2 regions of the Paenibacillus sp. FSL P4-0113 genome follow, and region 1 is predicted to be linked to the other one. Evidence: predicted binding sites of a transcription regulator. Region 1 holds the regulator's gene; the other holds the start of a gene.
The links. Region 1 encodes Rex, which represses fermentation and respiration genes when NADH is low (regulators of the CRP and FNR family bind a similar motif). Its sites were predicted from a motif close to TTGTGAAATATTTCACAA; they were not measured.
Positions count from the first base shown of each region.

Region 2: a site for Rex is predicted at 6,636-6,653, ahead of MKX46_RS13275 (formate/nitrite transporter family protein). Genes of this name have one in related genera too.

Region 1 covers NZ_JBBPAZ010000001.1:1,117,441-1,125,511, reverse strand. Annotated here, with positions in the region: gene MKX46_RS04350 (tetratricopeptide repeat protein) at 1-556, shown strand, start outside; gene dinG (ATP-dependent DNA helicase DinG) at 714-3,581, shown strand; gene MKX46_RS04340 (redox-sensing transcriptional repressor Rex) at 3,625-4,278, shown strand; gene MKX46_RS04335 (amidohydrolase) at 4,265-5,566, shown strand; gene MKX46_RS04330 (cell wall elongation regulator TseB-like domain-containing protein) at 5,604-6,128, shown strand; gene MKX46_RS04325 (hypothetical protein) at 6,575-7,108, shown strand; gene MKX46_RS04320 (AAA family ATPase) at 7,101-8,071, shown strand, end outside.
Region 2 covers NZ_JBBPAZ010000001.1:3,121,279-3,129,349, forward strand. Annotated here, with positions in the region: gene MKX46_RS13250 (copper amine oxidase) at 1-597, shown strand, start outside; gene MKX46_RS13255 (GNAT family N-acetyltransferase) at 682-1,230, shown strand; gene MKX46_RS13260 (GNAT family N-acetyltransferase) at 1,328-1,822, opposite strand; gene MKX46_RS13265 (MFS transporter) at 1,927-3,177, opposite strand; gene MKX46_RS13270 (molybdopterin-containing oxidoreductase family protein) at 3,224-5,356, opposite strand; gene MKX46_RS13275 (formate/nitrite transporter family protein) at 5,728-6,561, opposite strand; gene MKX46_RS13280 (FAD-dependent oxidoreductase) at 6,949-8,071, opposite strand, start outside.

The DNA.
Region 1 (8,071 bases):
CCGCAGGCAGGAGCTGCTACAGCACTGGAGTCTGCTGCGGAGAATGAGTGACGGAATTATGGATGAGTGGCTGGCCTTTGAGGAAAAAATGGTGTGCCTGCGTGCGGCCGGCTTTTCCGCGGAGACCGATATGTCTGACACGGAGCTGCCTGAAAAAGAGCTGCCGGCTTTTAGTCGGGGGCAAGGGTATTATCGATTACTTATGTACCCTGAGGCGATCCAACAATTTGAGCAGGTACTACAGCATTTTCCGAACAGTTGGCAGAGTCGCATGTATATGGGAATGGCCTATTTTCAACTAGATGATCCAGCAGAAGCTGTATACCATTTTCAGAAGGTGCTGGACCTGACTGAGCAGGCAGGACTAAAAGCGGTCATCTATAATGCGCTAGGCTGTCTGTTGGCAAAGCAGGCTGACGTAGAGGAGGCGCAAAAATGTTTTGCTCTCGCACATCAGTTCGATCCTGCGTTACCCGAGCCGCTGCACAATATGGAAGCCTGTTTGTCCGGTACCGAAAAGCTTCGATACGACAGCTCCATAATGACCTGGATGTAGTTGTCAGACACCGAGTAAGACGATGCATGCCCACCTCCTGAGGCGGCGTATGCATCGTCTTTTTTGGCTGTCTTAATTTCCAAACACGCGATCTTCTGCTATGCTAATATACGGAGTTATTATTTTTGTAAGTGTCATAAGAAAGGATTAAGCCCGAATGAAATTTGCGGTATTGGATTTTGAAACGACAGGCACCCAGTCCGCGGATGACATCATTCAAGTCGGACTTGCAATTATAGATCATGATAACAGCATTTCCCGTGTTTACGGCTCTTATGTAAACCCTGGCAGATCTATTCCACCTTTTATCACTGGATTGACCGGAATTACAGACGATGACGTGAAGGATGCACCTGCACTTGAAGAAATGATGATGGAGCTTGTGCCTATGCTGGACGATGTTGTACTGGTCGGTCATAATGTGGCGTTTGATTTTAATTTTTTGCAAAACGCTCTGGATCGGTGCGGATACTTGCCATTTAGCGGAAGAATCTTGGATACAATGGATTTTCTGAAAATTATGTTTCCATCACTATCTTCGTATCAGTTGGGTTTTGTGTCTTCTGAGTTCGGGCTGGCACATGATCGCCCTCACCAAGCAGACAGCGACGCATTGGCTACGGCCGAGGTGTTTTTAAAGTGTCTGGGTGAGCTTCAAGCATTACCTCTGATAACGATACAGCGGCTTAGTGATTTGTTTGCAGAGGAAGACAGTGACCTTGGATGGTTTCTTGATGGGGTGCGTGAAGAGAAAGAGCTTGATCCTATTCAGGATTTGGAGGGATATCAGTTTTTTCGTCAGCTTGCGCTAAAAGTGGAAGATTGGACGGAGCTAGCTGCTCCGCGTAGAGAAGATGACCCGAATCCACTGTCAGGTGTTACCTTTGAGGAGTACATGGATGATGTGCGGGACAATTTGCGTTCATCCTTGAGTCAATATGAGGAGCGCGAGGCGCAGATACAGATGATTGAGGGTGTGAATCAGGCACTGAGTGAAGACAAGCATCTGCTGATTGAAGCAGGTACAGGAACAGGGAAGTCTCTGGGTTATTTGCTCCCATCGCTGTATCACAGTGTGAAAAAGGGACAGCGCGTTATGGTGAGTACACATACGATCAACCTGCAGGAGCAATTACGCGAGCGCGACATTCCGATGCTGACCAAGGTGATTCCGTTTCCGTTCCGGGCTGCTATTTTCAAGGGTCGGGGACATTATTTGTGTCTGCGTAAGTTTGAACATAAAATAAACAGAAGAGACTTCGCTACACCGAAGGAAGATTTAATTACAGCGGCTCAGATGATCGTCTGGTTGACGCTAACAGAAACCGGTGATGATGAAGAACTGAATCTGAGCAACCGTGGAGGGGATTTCTGGGAAACGGTGGCGAGTGATTCAGAGTCCTGTCTTGGTCGTTCCTGCCCATGGTTCCGCAAATGTTATTATCATCGTGCACGCCATGAAGCAGGAATAGCGGATGTTGTTATTACGAATCACTCTAAGTTGTTCACAGACGTCAAAGCCAGTCATCAGTTATTGCCGAGCTATGAACATCTGGTGATAGATGAAGCCCATCACCTGGAGGAAGTAGCTGGTAAACACCTAGGTATGCATATGAAATATTTCACACTCGTGCATACACTGACGCGACTGTTCAAAGACAGCAAGAATGGACAACTGCCTTCACTTCGTCAACAGTTGGCGAAATCGGGGCACGAGAAGTCGGCAGATTGGGCCTCAACTATCGACCAGCTGTATCCGCTCGTGTTAGAGGTGAAGGAAACTTGGGACCTGCTAAGCGACAAGCTGTTTGGCATGTTGCCGGAGCGAAGTGATGCGACACCGGGTGAAACAGGACAGTTTTCTTCCCGTCTCAAACCTTCGGCCAAGCCTGCAAAGTGGGATCAGGCGGGAGCTTTGGAAAATCAGCTATATGTAACGATGAGCGAAATTTTGCGCAAGGGCGACAAGCTGATGCTGGACGTCAAGGAAGAACATGACGATTATGCGGCGGATAGCCTTATTACAGATATCACGGGTCTGCTCAAGGATTTGGCGGGGATTCGAGAAAATTTGCGCTTTTTTATCCGACTCGATGATGAAACAACCGTATACTGGCTCGAGGCAAGCGGGCAATTCCGTAGTAAATCATTGCAATTTTATGCGGTACCCGTCGATGTGAGCCGCCAGTTGAAAGAAATGTTTTTTGACAAAAAAAGAAGCATTATTCTGACTTCTGCTACCTTGTCGGTAGATAAGTCGTTTCAGTACATGATCGATCAGCTCGGCTTACAGGAGGCCGCAGATCAAGAGCGGCTGATGACTTCGCAGCTCCCGTCACCCTTTAATTACAGGGATCAGGTGTTGCTGGTTATTCCACGGGATTTCCCAAGTGTGAAGGGCAGTGTAGGAGATGCGCATTTTGTAGATATGCTCGTTAGCTCTCTAGGAGCGACTGCTCAGGCGACACGTGGGAGAATGCTCGTTCTGTTTACGTCCTATCGGATGCTCCGGCAAGTGTATGAGCCGCTCAAAGAGGCCTTAGCATCCAGCGAAATTACTGTGCTGGGACAAGGTGTGGACAGTGGAAGTCGCAGCAAGCTAACCCGCCGGTTTCAGGAAGCGAAAGCTTCTGTATTGCTGGGGACCAGCAGTTTCTGGGAAGGCGTCGATATTCCGGGGAAGGCTCTGACTTGTCTAGCCATTGTTCGCTTGCCGTTTCAACCGCCGAATCACCCGCTGCTGGAGGCAAAAAGCGAACTGCTCCAGCAGCAGAAGAAGAATCCATTTATGAAGCTGTCTGTACCGCAAGCGGTCATTCGCTTCAAACAGGGATTTGGTCGGTTGGTACGTACAGCGAACGACCACGGGGTCGTTATCGTTTATGATACGCGTGTGATTGAATCCTATTACGGAAAGCACTTTTTGTACTCGTTACCGGGACCAAAAATGGAGCATATGCCATCGGAGCAAATGGTGCCCCGCATCGCCGAATGGCTCCAATCCGCCCCGGAGACAGAGGCATAACGGACGGACATAAGTATGTTCGTTACAATTAGGGGGAGCAAGTATGAAATCAGATAAAATTTCAGAGGCTGTCGTACGGAGGTTACCCGTATATTTACGTTATCTGAATGCACTGCACAAACGGGAGGTGGCTACGGTCTCTTCTCAAGAGCTGGGACAGAGGCTAGATTTGAACCCGGCCCAAATCCGTAAAGATCTTGCTTATTTTGGAGATTTTGGTCGGAAGGGTATCGGTTATGATGTTTCTTATCTCATTGAGAAAATACGCCATATCCTGAAAATCGACCAACAAATTAATGTAGTATTGGTCGGAGCGGGTAATCTGGGGCAAGCCCTTTCGAATTATAACGCTTATTTAAAAGACAATATGAAGATTGTGGCGGTATTTGATGCGTTTCCGGATAAGGTAGGAACCAAGATCAATACATTGGTCGTGCAACCGATGGATGAACTGGAAGCGACTGTGAAAGAAAAAAACATTCGAATCGGGATTATTACCGTACCTGATTTTGAAGCACAGCACGTGGCTGATAGGCTTATTGATAGCGGAATTGGAGCGATCCTGAACTTTGCACCGACTACTCTCAAGGCACCAGCCAACATTCGGATTCATGCCACAGACTTTACAACTGATTTGCTTAGCCTCGCTTATTATTTGGAGGACGGAAAGGAAGAAGCACAATATGACAGTGAATAAATGGATGATTAAAAACGGATCTTTTGCCGTAAATGGACCAGAAGCAGGGGTAGTCCATGGTTTTATGATTGTGGAGGATAGTCGTATTACTTATATTGGCGAAACCTTGCCTGCGGGTGAGGAAGAGACGGAAGCGATCGATGGTAAAGGGCTATTGTTTTTACCTGGTCTGATCAATACTCATGGTCATGCGGCGATGTCTCTACTGCGTGGGCATGGAGATGATTTGGCACTTCAAGTATGGCTTCAGGAAAAAATGTGGCCTATGGAAGCCAAGTTTACATCTACAGACGTGTACTGGGGTACGTCCTTGTCTGTGCTGGAAATGCTGAAAGGTGGAACAACAACCTTCCTCGATATGTACGATCATATGGATGAGGTGGCTCGTGTGGCTGAAGAGTCAGGTATTCGTGCAAGTCTGATGCGTGGAGCAATTGGACTATGTTCGGAGGAAGAACAGCGAATCAAGCTGGCAGAGGCCGTGACTTTTGCGCGTAACTGGCACGGTAAAGCAGACGGCCGTATTACAACGATGATGTCACCGCATGCGCCATATACATGTCCACCTGCGTTTATTGAAAAATTCGTACAAGCTGCGCATGATCTGGACTTGCCACTGCATACGCACATGTCTGAGACGATCGCCGAAGTAGAGCAAAACGTACGCGACTACGGTTTGCGTCCGGTTGCACACTTGGATAAGCTTGGCTTTTTCTCCCGTCCTTCGCTTGTTGCCCATGGCGTTCATTTGAACGACGAAGAAATAGCTTTACTGGCAGAACGTGGTGTAGCGGTTTCCCACAATCCTGGCAGCAACTTGAAGCTGGCAAGTGGTGTGGCAAGAGTGCCTGAATTGCTGCGTGCAGGGGTTACGGTTTCTCTCGGAACGGATGGTCCTGCCAGCAATAATAACCTGGATATGTTCGAGGAAATGCGTCTGGCAGCACTTATTCACAAGGGTGTATCCGGTGACCCTACGGCAGTTCCTGCAAGTGAAGCGCTGCGTCTGGCAACAGAATACGGTGCAAAGTCGATTGGTTTAAAAGAAGTAGGAGCGTTGGCAGCAGGCAACAAGGCTGACTTTATCGCGTTGGATCTGAATCAGGCACATTTCTTGCCGCGTACAGATCTTATTTCCCATGCGGTATACTCTGCAAGCGCCAAGGACGTGGCTCATGTGTGGGTAGACGGTCGTCAGGTTGTGAAAAACGGCGAATGCCTGACTATGGACGAGGAACGTATCAAACATGAGGCACAAGCCGCCTTTGAAGGGCTGCTGTCGCGCTAATTCAGGTGTCACATCCCCTTAGAGAGGAAGCACGGGTTTGAAAAATAAGAAAAAATGGATAGCGGTCGCCATTTTGGCCGTGATACTGATCCTGGTCAGCATTTTCTGGTATTATTCCTATGTTACTCAAGACCAGGTGGCTGAGAAAAATGCCGCTATCATTAAGGCCAAGCAATCAGGTGGTCTGGTTAGCACGACTCAAACATGGAAGTCTGTGTGGGATCAGGTATATTGGGTGGTTCAAGGGAAAAATGCACAGAATGAAAATATAATGGTATGGGTTCCTTTTCAAAAAGTGGAGGGACAACCTAACGTACCTGCCGCAGATAATAGCGGTGTTCATACCGAGCTGCTGAAGAACGGAGTCGACGAGCAAAAAATGACGTCGCTAATTCAGCAGCAGCTTCCAGGTGTAAAAATTGTAAGCCTCCAGCCGAGTGTGTTCAATGGCGAATATGTGTGGCAGCTGTTTTACGATGATGGAAGCCATCATTACTATGCCTTTTACCGTTTTTCAGATGGGGGAGCGACGGGGGTAAAGTATACTTTGCCCAATAACTAAGCTGGTTGAGGATCAGCAGATGTGGAATGAATGACTAGTAAATGATTAAAAGCTCAAGAAAAAGACGTAAATGCGATGAAATTCGTATTTACGTCTTTTAGTCTTGCTATGCCGTAAAGATGAGCTGAATGCCAGCGAAGCATCTTTACCTACCCAACTTCTCTCCTAAGGCAAATTCATCTTTATGGCGGGCAACAGCGATCGTAAGATCAAATCCTACACGCAGCGTCCCACCTCCACCATAACCAAAGATTTTGCCTCATCACAACTCCTCCACACATTGCCTTCGATTTTAGATATACGTTATGATATACTATATTTTATAAGTGATAGACAAAAATGATAGAAAAAAGAATTGCTGATCACTGTAAGATCATGCAATTTGGTTGTTTGTTGACATTCGTCCCGTTTCTTCTGAGTTTTACATTTTGAGAGGAGGATGTTGTTTGAAATTGCGTGCAGTTCCTATCGTTGTGGCGGCAGTTTTGGCAGCTTTGCTGCTATTTGGGGGATGGTTCATTTACCGTCAGGTTACAATGCAAAGTCCTCTGGAAAAACTGGTTTCTCAATATCCAGGCGTGACAAGCGCTCAAATAGATATTAAACAGGATCAGGTTGTATTGAAACTAGATCTCAAACCGCAGGCGGATGTGGCCGGATTGGTCGATGTAGTTAAGCAAAAAGGACAATCCATCATTGGCAGCCGCACCATTAAGCTCGATATTGCAGACCGTTCCAATACAGCACTGAATCAATGGTGGTCTGAGGCTATGTTTCCTGTAGCCGAAGCGATGGAAAATAGAAAGTATACTCAAATTTCATCTACAGTTGAGCATATGAAAAAGAAAAAGACGGGTATCAAAGCTGATACCGACATGGATTCGAACAATGTCTATATCCGACTCAGCGAAGGGAAAGCGACCAAGTTTATCGTTTTGCCACGTCAATCTCAGCAGATGGGGGTATGGCCTAATGCCTAGATGGATCAAGGAAATATTAATCGGCATTGTGCCGGTAACCATTATATTTCTCGTTTTTATTGGGGTAAATATTATCCCTCTTCTAGTTGCTGGTGTGATGTTCAGCGGCTTGTTAATGCTCATGCATGCTCGTGGAGGCTTGGCCGTAGGTGCTGGGCAAGAACGTAAACGTAAAAAAAATGGCCCGGACAAGCTGACTTTTGAGGAAATCGGTGGGCAAGAAAGCGCTAAGCAGGAGCTGCGTGAGGCCTTGGATTTTTTGAATCGACATGATGAAATCTCCAAGTTTGGTATCCGTCCATTAAAAGGCGTTTTGCTCACAGGTCCTCCGGGAACAGGAAAAACACTGATGGCTAAGGCAGCGGCACACTATACTAATTCTGTTTTTGTTGCAGCCTCAGGTAGTGAATTTGTTGAAATGTACGTTGGTGTTGGAGCAGGTCGTGTGCGTGAGTTGTTCCGGGAGGCACGTACTCGTGCAGCCAAGGAAAAGAAGGAAAATGCAATTATTTTTATTGACGAAATCGACGTAATTGGTGGTAAACGTGAGGGTGGACAGCAACGAGAATATGATCAGACTTTGAATCAGTTGCTGACAGAAATGGATGGTATTTACTCGGTAGATACACCGCGGATTTTGATCATTGCGGCAACAAACCGTAAAGAAATGCTGGACAGCGCCTTAACGCGCCCAGGGCGTTTTGACCGTCATATTCAAGTGGATTTGCCTGATAAGAAGGGCCGTCTTCATATTCTTAAAATTCATGCCAAAAACAAACCGATTCAGGAAGATGCGAATCTGGATAAAATTGCTGAGGAATCTTATGGGTTTTCTGGCGCACAGCTGGAGAGCGTAATGAATGAAGCGGCAATCTATGCGATGAGACAGGATCAGAAAATGATTGCACAGAAACATCTGTCGATGGCAATTGACAAAGTGATGATGGGTGAAAAGACAGATCG
Region 2 (8,071 bases), 2.0 Mb from region 1:
GACTCATCCGTCCGCTTATATGCTGTTAGTCCGTCACAGGGATTATTCCATTCAGCTGTATTGGAAATCGGCCAACAACGCCACACATTCCGATGGTCGGGCTCGGCAGATATCTCCACCGCACCACAATTATATTATAGGGATGTGAATGGGGATGGTGTGCGTGAAGCCGTCGTGGTCCTCACGCGTGCCTCGGGAACGGGTGTCGAATTGCAGGAGTTGCATATTGTTAACGCACGGACGATGGAAGAATATGCAGTCGAATCGGCAGCAGATGCTGTGTCCCAGCGCGTTCACAGCTCAGTGGAGCCACGTGACCACAACCGCCAGGTTCATATTGCTGTCACGATTGACGGTGTCACACACACGATGGACCCTAAAGCATCAGTATTTTACGATGATCCAGCCCAATTTACAAAGCATCTCGATTTTAGCTCTGTCGTAATGTATGATGCCGAACAGCTTCCTCTGCAAGCCACTGTATCTGGCAGTGTATCCCCAACCGAATTTGTAGGGGATTTGGATCTGAGATATGTATACGAGCATGAACGGTTCCGGGTGGGACCTATTGAATTTGAAGCTTCCTCTCCCTTTTGACGACTCTCGCAGAATAAGGTAGCATGGGATTAAATGCTAGACTGGCTGGTTTAGCGATTTTCCGAGTGAAAGAGGGGATCAATCATGTTTACATATGCGTTGGACGAACGCACAGTCCTTCGGCCGCTCACCAAGGAGCATGTGCAGCCTCTGTTTGAGCTGATCGAAATGTCCCGTGACCGCCTGCGTCAATGGCTTCCATGGGTAGACTCTACCACGGAAATCAGCCACACAGAGCAGTTCGTGCAGGGCGCCTTGAAACAAGCCGCAGAGAACGGTAGTCTGACCGCCGGAATTTGGATAGACAACGAGCTTGCTGGCATCATCAGCTACCATGAGATCAATTGGACTCACCGCTCCGTTAGCATCGGATACTGGCTTGGACACGGGTACGAAGGACAAGGTCTAATGACCAGCGCCTGCCGCGTATTCGTTGAATATGCTTTGATGGAGCTGGACTTGCATCGGGTCGAAATCCGCTCTGCAACGACGAACCGCCGTAGCCGCGGTATTCCGGAACGTTTGGGCTTTGTGCTCGAAGGCATTGTACGCGAAGCGGAATTGCTGCCCGACGGCTACATGAACCACGCAGTGTACGGTATGCTCCAAAATGAATGGAAGCAACTTCGGTAATATTGTATTGTACAACAACGCCGCAGACCTGAGCAGGTCTGCGGCGTTGTTGGTTTAGGCCGGGCATACAACCGAATTGCTGTCTGTAGCCTCCCGCCTATTTTAAGAAATAGGCCATTAACACATCATCTACGAATTGGCCTGCTATGTAAAACTCCTCATGCAAACGTCCTTCAATCGCGAAACCACTTTTTTCATAAAACATAAGGGCTTCCGTGTTGCATGAGAGTACACGCAAACTCAACTTACGTATGCCCTCCGCAGCTGCAATATCCTTCATGGAGTTCATGAGTGCCGTCCCAATGCCTTTGCGATGATAAGCTGGATGTACAGCTATATTTATTTCGAGTACATGACAATTACTAGCCAACAGCGTTGGAGGACGAAATCCAATATACCCGCAGAGTACTTCCTGTTCGATGGCGACCAGTTGAGAGCCTGGAGGCGTATTACGCAGAAACTCCCCGCGCGACTTCCAGGACAGCGAGGCGGGAGCCGTGCGTTCATTCCATACCAATTCATCCAGCGCAATCAGATCAGGAGCATCCTTCATCTCCGAATGACGTATCGTCAAGAGTTGACTTGTAAACAATTCCTTTCAATCCTTCCTGTGAAGGCTTTCCTGAAGCAATAACTACAATCATCCGTCACTTATTGTACCATAATTACAGCATAATACTGCATTTTTATTAGGACTTAAGAACTGGGAACATCCGCCTTGGACGTCATAGTATTCAAAGTATCCGAATGATGCCGGTAACGGTTCAACCAGCTATGCAGGACGAAAAACAGGATCGACAACACCGCTACGCCTGATGCCAGCCAAAGTGTAGGCGGTAACCCACCACCATCATACAACTTCCCCATAATATAAGGCCCCATTACCCGTCCGGCTGCGCCAATGCCCCCCACAAGCCCAATGTAAAAGGGTGCACCCCGACCTCCATGATCAGACAGGAATGCTGGAACCGCAGGTGCAATCAGCATTTCTCCCAGGGTCGCCAGAACCATAGCGAATATCATTCCAGTATAGTTCTGTGTGCCCAGCATGACAATATAAGCCGCCAAATAAAATCCTCCGGCCCATGTCATTTGCGCTGAAGCGTGATGAGCGTACAGTCGTTTTATCCAAAAAATAATGGGTTGTGCGGCAAAAATAAGGATACCATTCAGTGTCCATAGTAACCCATACATCGTTTTAGGCAAGCCCTGCTCAATAATATGGGGAGACACTCCTGTATTCCAGATCGAATTGCCGAACCATAAAAAAAGTGAGCCTAACCCCACAAAGAGATACAATCTGGTATCACGAAACAGCAAACGAGCTGGGATTTCCTCTCTTTTCTTCACAGACTTGCTGAGCTGTACTTCTCCCTCTTCCCGATCCACCCTGCTTAGATAAGACCAGAAGAATCCGGCAAATACCGCAGAAGTCACTCCGTTCATCACAAAGCTGAGCTGATAGGAGAGGTCAGCCAGAACGCCACTCAATCCCGTACCCACTGCAACCCCAATATTGTTAGCGACATAAATAATATTAAACAGCTCTCCGCGACGGTCAGCGAAACGAAAACCTACAAACGCCTGAATCGCAGGTACAGATACGACATTAAAAAAGCCGATAAAGCCCATCATGATGACAAACGCTACCCAATGACCGCTGGTAAATGGAAGCGCGAGAAGTCCCAGCGCGTTCATCGCGAGTGAGCCAACAATCAGCTTCTTGGCTCCAATACGGTGATAGAGGGCTCCGCCCAACACTTGACCAAAAATTCCGCCCAGAGACTGCACTAAAATCGCAATTCCTGCATCTCCCATACTACGGTTTAGCTCGTCAAACACATACATGCTAACCAACGGCCACATCAGGGAACTTCCAGCAGAATTAATCAGGCTGGCAATGAGAAACACTTTCACTTCTTTCGGATAAGACTCCAACCATTTCATATCTTTTGTTTCTCCTTTTGCATCTGACGCCATAAAAGGCATAATCTCATTGGCGCTTCACATTCACCACCGTTGAGAAGAAAGTAGCCCCCTGTCCCATATCCGACAGCCGATCAGAGGTTAACACATTGACACGCTGTCTGCGTCCTTTGCCTTCCCACCATAATCCCTGACTAATCACTGTACCGGGCAGCATCAGATCGGTGACTTTGGCTTTCAGCTCATACGTCCCCCGATCATTCCATACGGTAACCGGCTCCCCGTCCGCGATGCCTCTTGTCTGAGCATCCTCCGGGTGAATTTGTAGCAAGGGCTCCCGCTCCAGTCGCTGATGCTTGGGCAAGTTAGCGAAAGTAGAATTCAGAAAATTATGGTTTGGCGGTGAAATAAACATTAATGGATACCGCTCGTCCGCTTGCGGTCGGTGCTCTCCGTCGTACCCTTCAATCAGCGGCACATAAGAAGGCATCGCGGGCAGACCTGCTTGTTTCATTTTTTCCGAATATAGCTCAATCTTGCCTGAAGGCGTGGTTAAACGATCCAAATAAGTGGCCTTTGGCGTCATATCAAGCTTTACAAAAGGTGACTTCTTTAAGGCTTCCAAGGTCACACCGTTGAGATAAGGGTTCGTTGGATTATCAAGCGCGCCTGCGATCATCTCCTCTTCACTTTCCGTAAAGGCAGCTTCATCAAAGCCCATTGCCCGTCCGAGCAGGCTAAACAGCTCATAATTGCTTTTGCTTTCCCCAAGCGGATCAATGACGGGCTGCTGCATTTGGATATAGTGGTGCCAGTACGATTTGTATAGATCTGTTCCTTCAAAAGAAGACGCGGCAGGCAGCACAATATCTGCATAGCGGGCCGTATCGGTTAGGAATAGGTCATGAACGACTGTGAACAAATCCTCTCGTTCAAATCCTTTAGTCACCCGTTCCGAATCGGGGGCTACAACTACCGGATTACTGCAATATACGAATAACGCCTTAATCGGCTGTTCCTTCTGTAGCAGCGCTTCTCCGATCCGGTTCATGTTAATCATCCGGGCATCCGGGTTCTGTCGCAGATCAGGACGCTCCAGATGGGCGCTGTTAATCTTGGCATAAGCGCCGTTGGAGCGTGACGCTCCCCCGCCGTGCTTCAGCCATTGTCCAGTGAGCGCAGGCAAGCATGTAACCGCACGTACGTTCATACCGCCATTATCATGATGCTGAAGCCCATTACCGATATTGATATACGCTGCTCTCGCAGTTCCGTACATTTCCGCCAAACGGATAATATCCGCTTCCGGCACGCCGGTAATCCGCGAAACCCGCTCTGGTGTATAGGTCTTAACATGCTCGCGCAGTTCCTCATGACCTACTGTGTAGCGATGTAAAAATTCGTCGTCCGTCAGTCCTTGAGCGAACAGTACATTCATAACACCCAGCGCGAGCGCTGTATCCGTCCCCGGATATAACGGAATGAACCAGTCCCCCCATTGCGCCGTCCGGTTACGATGAACGTCAATAACGACCACCTTAGCACCTTTTTTACGTGCTTTCTCAGCCAAAACGACCTGATGCATGTTGGTGCTAATGACATTACCACCCCACACAATAATGAGGTCTGCATCCTCCGTGTCCTCCGGGCTGGTGCCGCCCTTAAAACCCATAACGGACGCCCAGCCTTCATTCCCAGCCACGCTGCAAATCGTCTGATCCAGTTGGCTTGAACCCAGCGCATTAAAAAATCGGCGATCCATTCCATCCACACTCAATACGCCCATATTGCCATAAAAGCTGTAGGGGAGAATAGATTCCGGTCCGTCCGTACGGATCAGCTCCTTGAACCGACCTGTAATGGTATTGACCGCCTCCTCCCAGCTAATTCGTTCAAACTTCCCTTCTCCTTTGGGGCCTATACGCTTCAACGGATAGAGCACCCGATCAGGATCATATACCCGCTCCGTCATATTGCGAACTTTGTTACAAATAGCCCCTTTGGTAATGGGATGATCTGGGTTTCCAGTCACCTTGATTATCTTTCCTTTTTCCTTGTGAAGCAGGAGCCCACACGTATCCGGGCAATCTAACGGGCATACAGCCGGAAAAATACCGTCCTGCTGCTCCGTCATCCGCTGTCCCCCTTGTAAGTCTTGTTGAAGCGTGGCCTCACGAGGCGCGCTATTGCGATGATCCATAGTGTTGATGCTCCTTTCCGTTACCGTTTCCAAAAATTACACTGATCTTATCATATCCACAGCTTTGGCCGATGGCAAGAGAAGGATCTTCCCACACAGCCGCTCTCCAAAATATTAAAAAAATCCGTCTGCTGCATAGAGCAAAACGGATTTTTTAAGAATTATAATTTTTTTCAACATCCTGTTTCATCATATCTTACTGAGGGTAAAAAAGATCAAGGCATCATGGACGAGAGCACACTCATCCTCCATGCCAAATCATGGACCACTCCCAAAAAAATCCGCCATGACAGGTTTCGTTCCCCCGGGCCTGTCATGGCGGATTTGCTTTGTTCATTGCTGTTTAAAGTACCGTGATTAGGTAGGATCAATCAACGGATTGGATGTGCAACCGAAGAAGTAGTTGGAGATTCATTCACTGGATGTGCGTTGGCTTGAGGCTTTTTCAGATAGGCCAACCAGTAGGCTCCAGCCACAAACAGGCTACCTCCTACCAAATTCCCCAGCCAGACCGGAATGAAGTTCATAACATAATCTGCCCATGAAAAGTGGCCTGCAAAAATAGCCGCCGGAATGAGAAACATATTGGCAACAACGTGCTGAAATCCAATAGCCACAAAGGCCATGGTCGGGAACCAAATCCCCATAATTTTGCCGCCAATGGAGTCTGTGCTATATGCCAACCATACAGCCAGTGCTACGAGCCAATTACATCCTATACCCGATATAAAAGACTGCAAAAAGCTTTCGTGTAGCTTATGTCCTGCCATATCCACCACTTTGTCCAGATAAGGGCCCGTTTCTGTTAAACCCAGCACATGCCCAAAGAAAAATGCAACGAATAACGCACCTGCAAAATTACTGAGCGTAATAATCGCCAAATTACGAAACATGACTCCTGTCTTAATCCGTCCTGCCCATCTCGCCAAAGGGACCGCCATCATATTGCCGGTCAGCAATTCTCCGCCTGCGATCAAAACTAATACCAGACCAATAGGGAACACCGCAGCTCCAATAAAGGTGGCAATGCTTCCCCATTCTTTAGGCGCACTTGCAATAACACGTATATCCAGCAAAAACCCGAGTGCAATAAATGCACCTGCCAAAAACCCCAGTACCACCGCCACAGTCCACGGGTTGTTCGCCTTGGCCACTCCTGTTTCCACCGTCTTTTCAGCAATTTGCCCCGGTTTATAGCTCGCCATATATCCCCGCTCCTTTAATATCTATTCACTAAAATATTCTTCTTTCATATTTTATTTAAAATCAGTGATTAAGTTTGTGAAAAAAATCACTTTCGTAACTATAAAAAAAACAGCCCCTGAAAAAAGGACTGTTTTTCTGTATTATTACATCTACTGCGCTACTACGCGCTTTACATTTAATTGTATTCTTCCTTTTCAACTGCTCTTAAGAACCAAAGAACTCCACCAAGGCCTACCATGGCCACGACTACAAGAAAAAGGATATAAAACAAACCCATAAGTTACTTCCCCCCTGATCCTTATGCTACTCTATATTGTACTATAAGGATTCATCCGTACGCCTCAGATTGTTGACAAACTTATGAACAATGTCACAGACAAATCTAATTATACAGTAACTGGGTTCCGTTCAGATATTGTAGGCAATGCTTGTAAACCTGCCGCGTTCAAGAAATTCCAAGGCTTGTTATAGTGCGGCTGGAAGAAGAAATCGACAAAGGCCAACTGGTCAATGGTCATATGGTTTTGAATGGCTACGGATAGCGTGTTAATGGATTGCGTCAAATCCACCTTCGACATAATTTGAGCACCCAGAATTCTCCGCGTCCCCTGTTCATATACCACTTTCAGTAACACTTTTTCGGAGGTTGGCATAAATTCAGGTCGGTAGCTGTCCTCAATGGTTACAGCTTCTACAGTCATGCCTTCATCTGTTGCCGCAGCTTCCGTCATGCCTGTTCCTGCGATATTGTCTTCGTAAATTTTGATACCCGAAGTTCCTTGGGTTCCCATGTAGGCAATGGTTGGTTGCACCAGATTACGTGCCACCAGCGTACCCATACGAACTGCGTTGGTTGCCAAAGGGATATAAGCCGTTTTGCCGGTCGGATTATAGCGAATTGCACAACTGTCGCCTGCTGCAAACACGTCCGGGCAACTACTTTGCATATAGTTATCCACAATGATCGCACCGTTAGGCAACATATCTACCTGACCTTTGAGCAGATCCGTTTGAGGTCGGAAACCGATGCAGAGAATAACAAGCTCTGTTTCATATTCTCCTTTAGAGGTCACGACTTTACTTACCTTACCGTTCGTACCCTCAAAACGACTCACCGTCTCGCCAAGTACCAGCTTAATGCCATGTTCCTTCAGGGAACTTTCAATCCGGTCTGTATACTCATGGTCCAAATACTTATTCAATATACGATCAGCACTGTCGATCAGCGTTACATTTTTACCATTCATTTGGAAAGCTTCTACCAATTCAACACCAATGTATCCAGCTCCCACGACTGTAATGTTCTGTACGTGCTGGGCTTTCTCAATGATATCATTGGAATGATTATAGTTTTTACAGAGCAAAATATGATCAAGTTCAATGCCTTCCAGCTTTGGAATAATGGGCCATGATCCCGTGGTCACAATTAGTTTATCAAATGTGTCTGTAAATTCTTCACCTGTTTGGAGATTACGGGCATGCAGCGACTTGCCAGCCGTATCCACACTC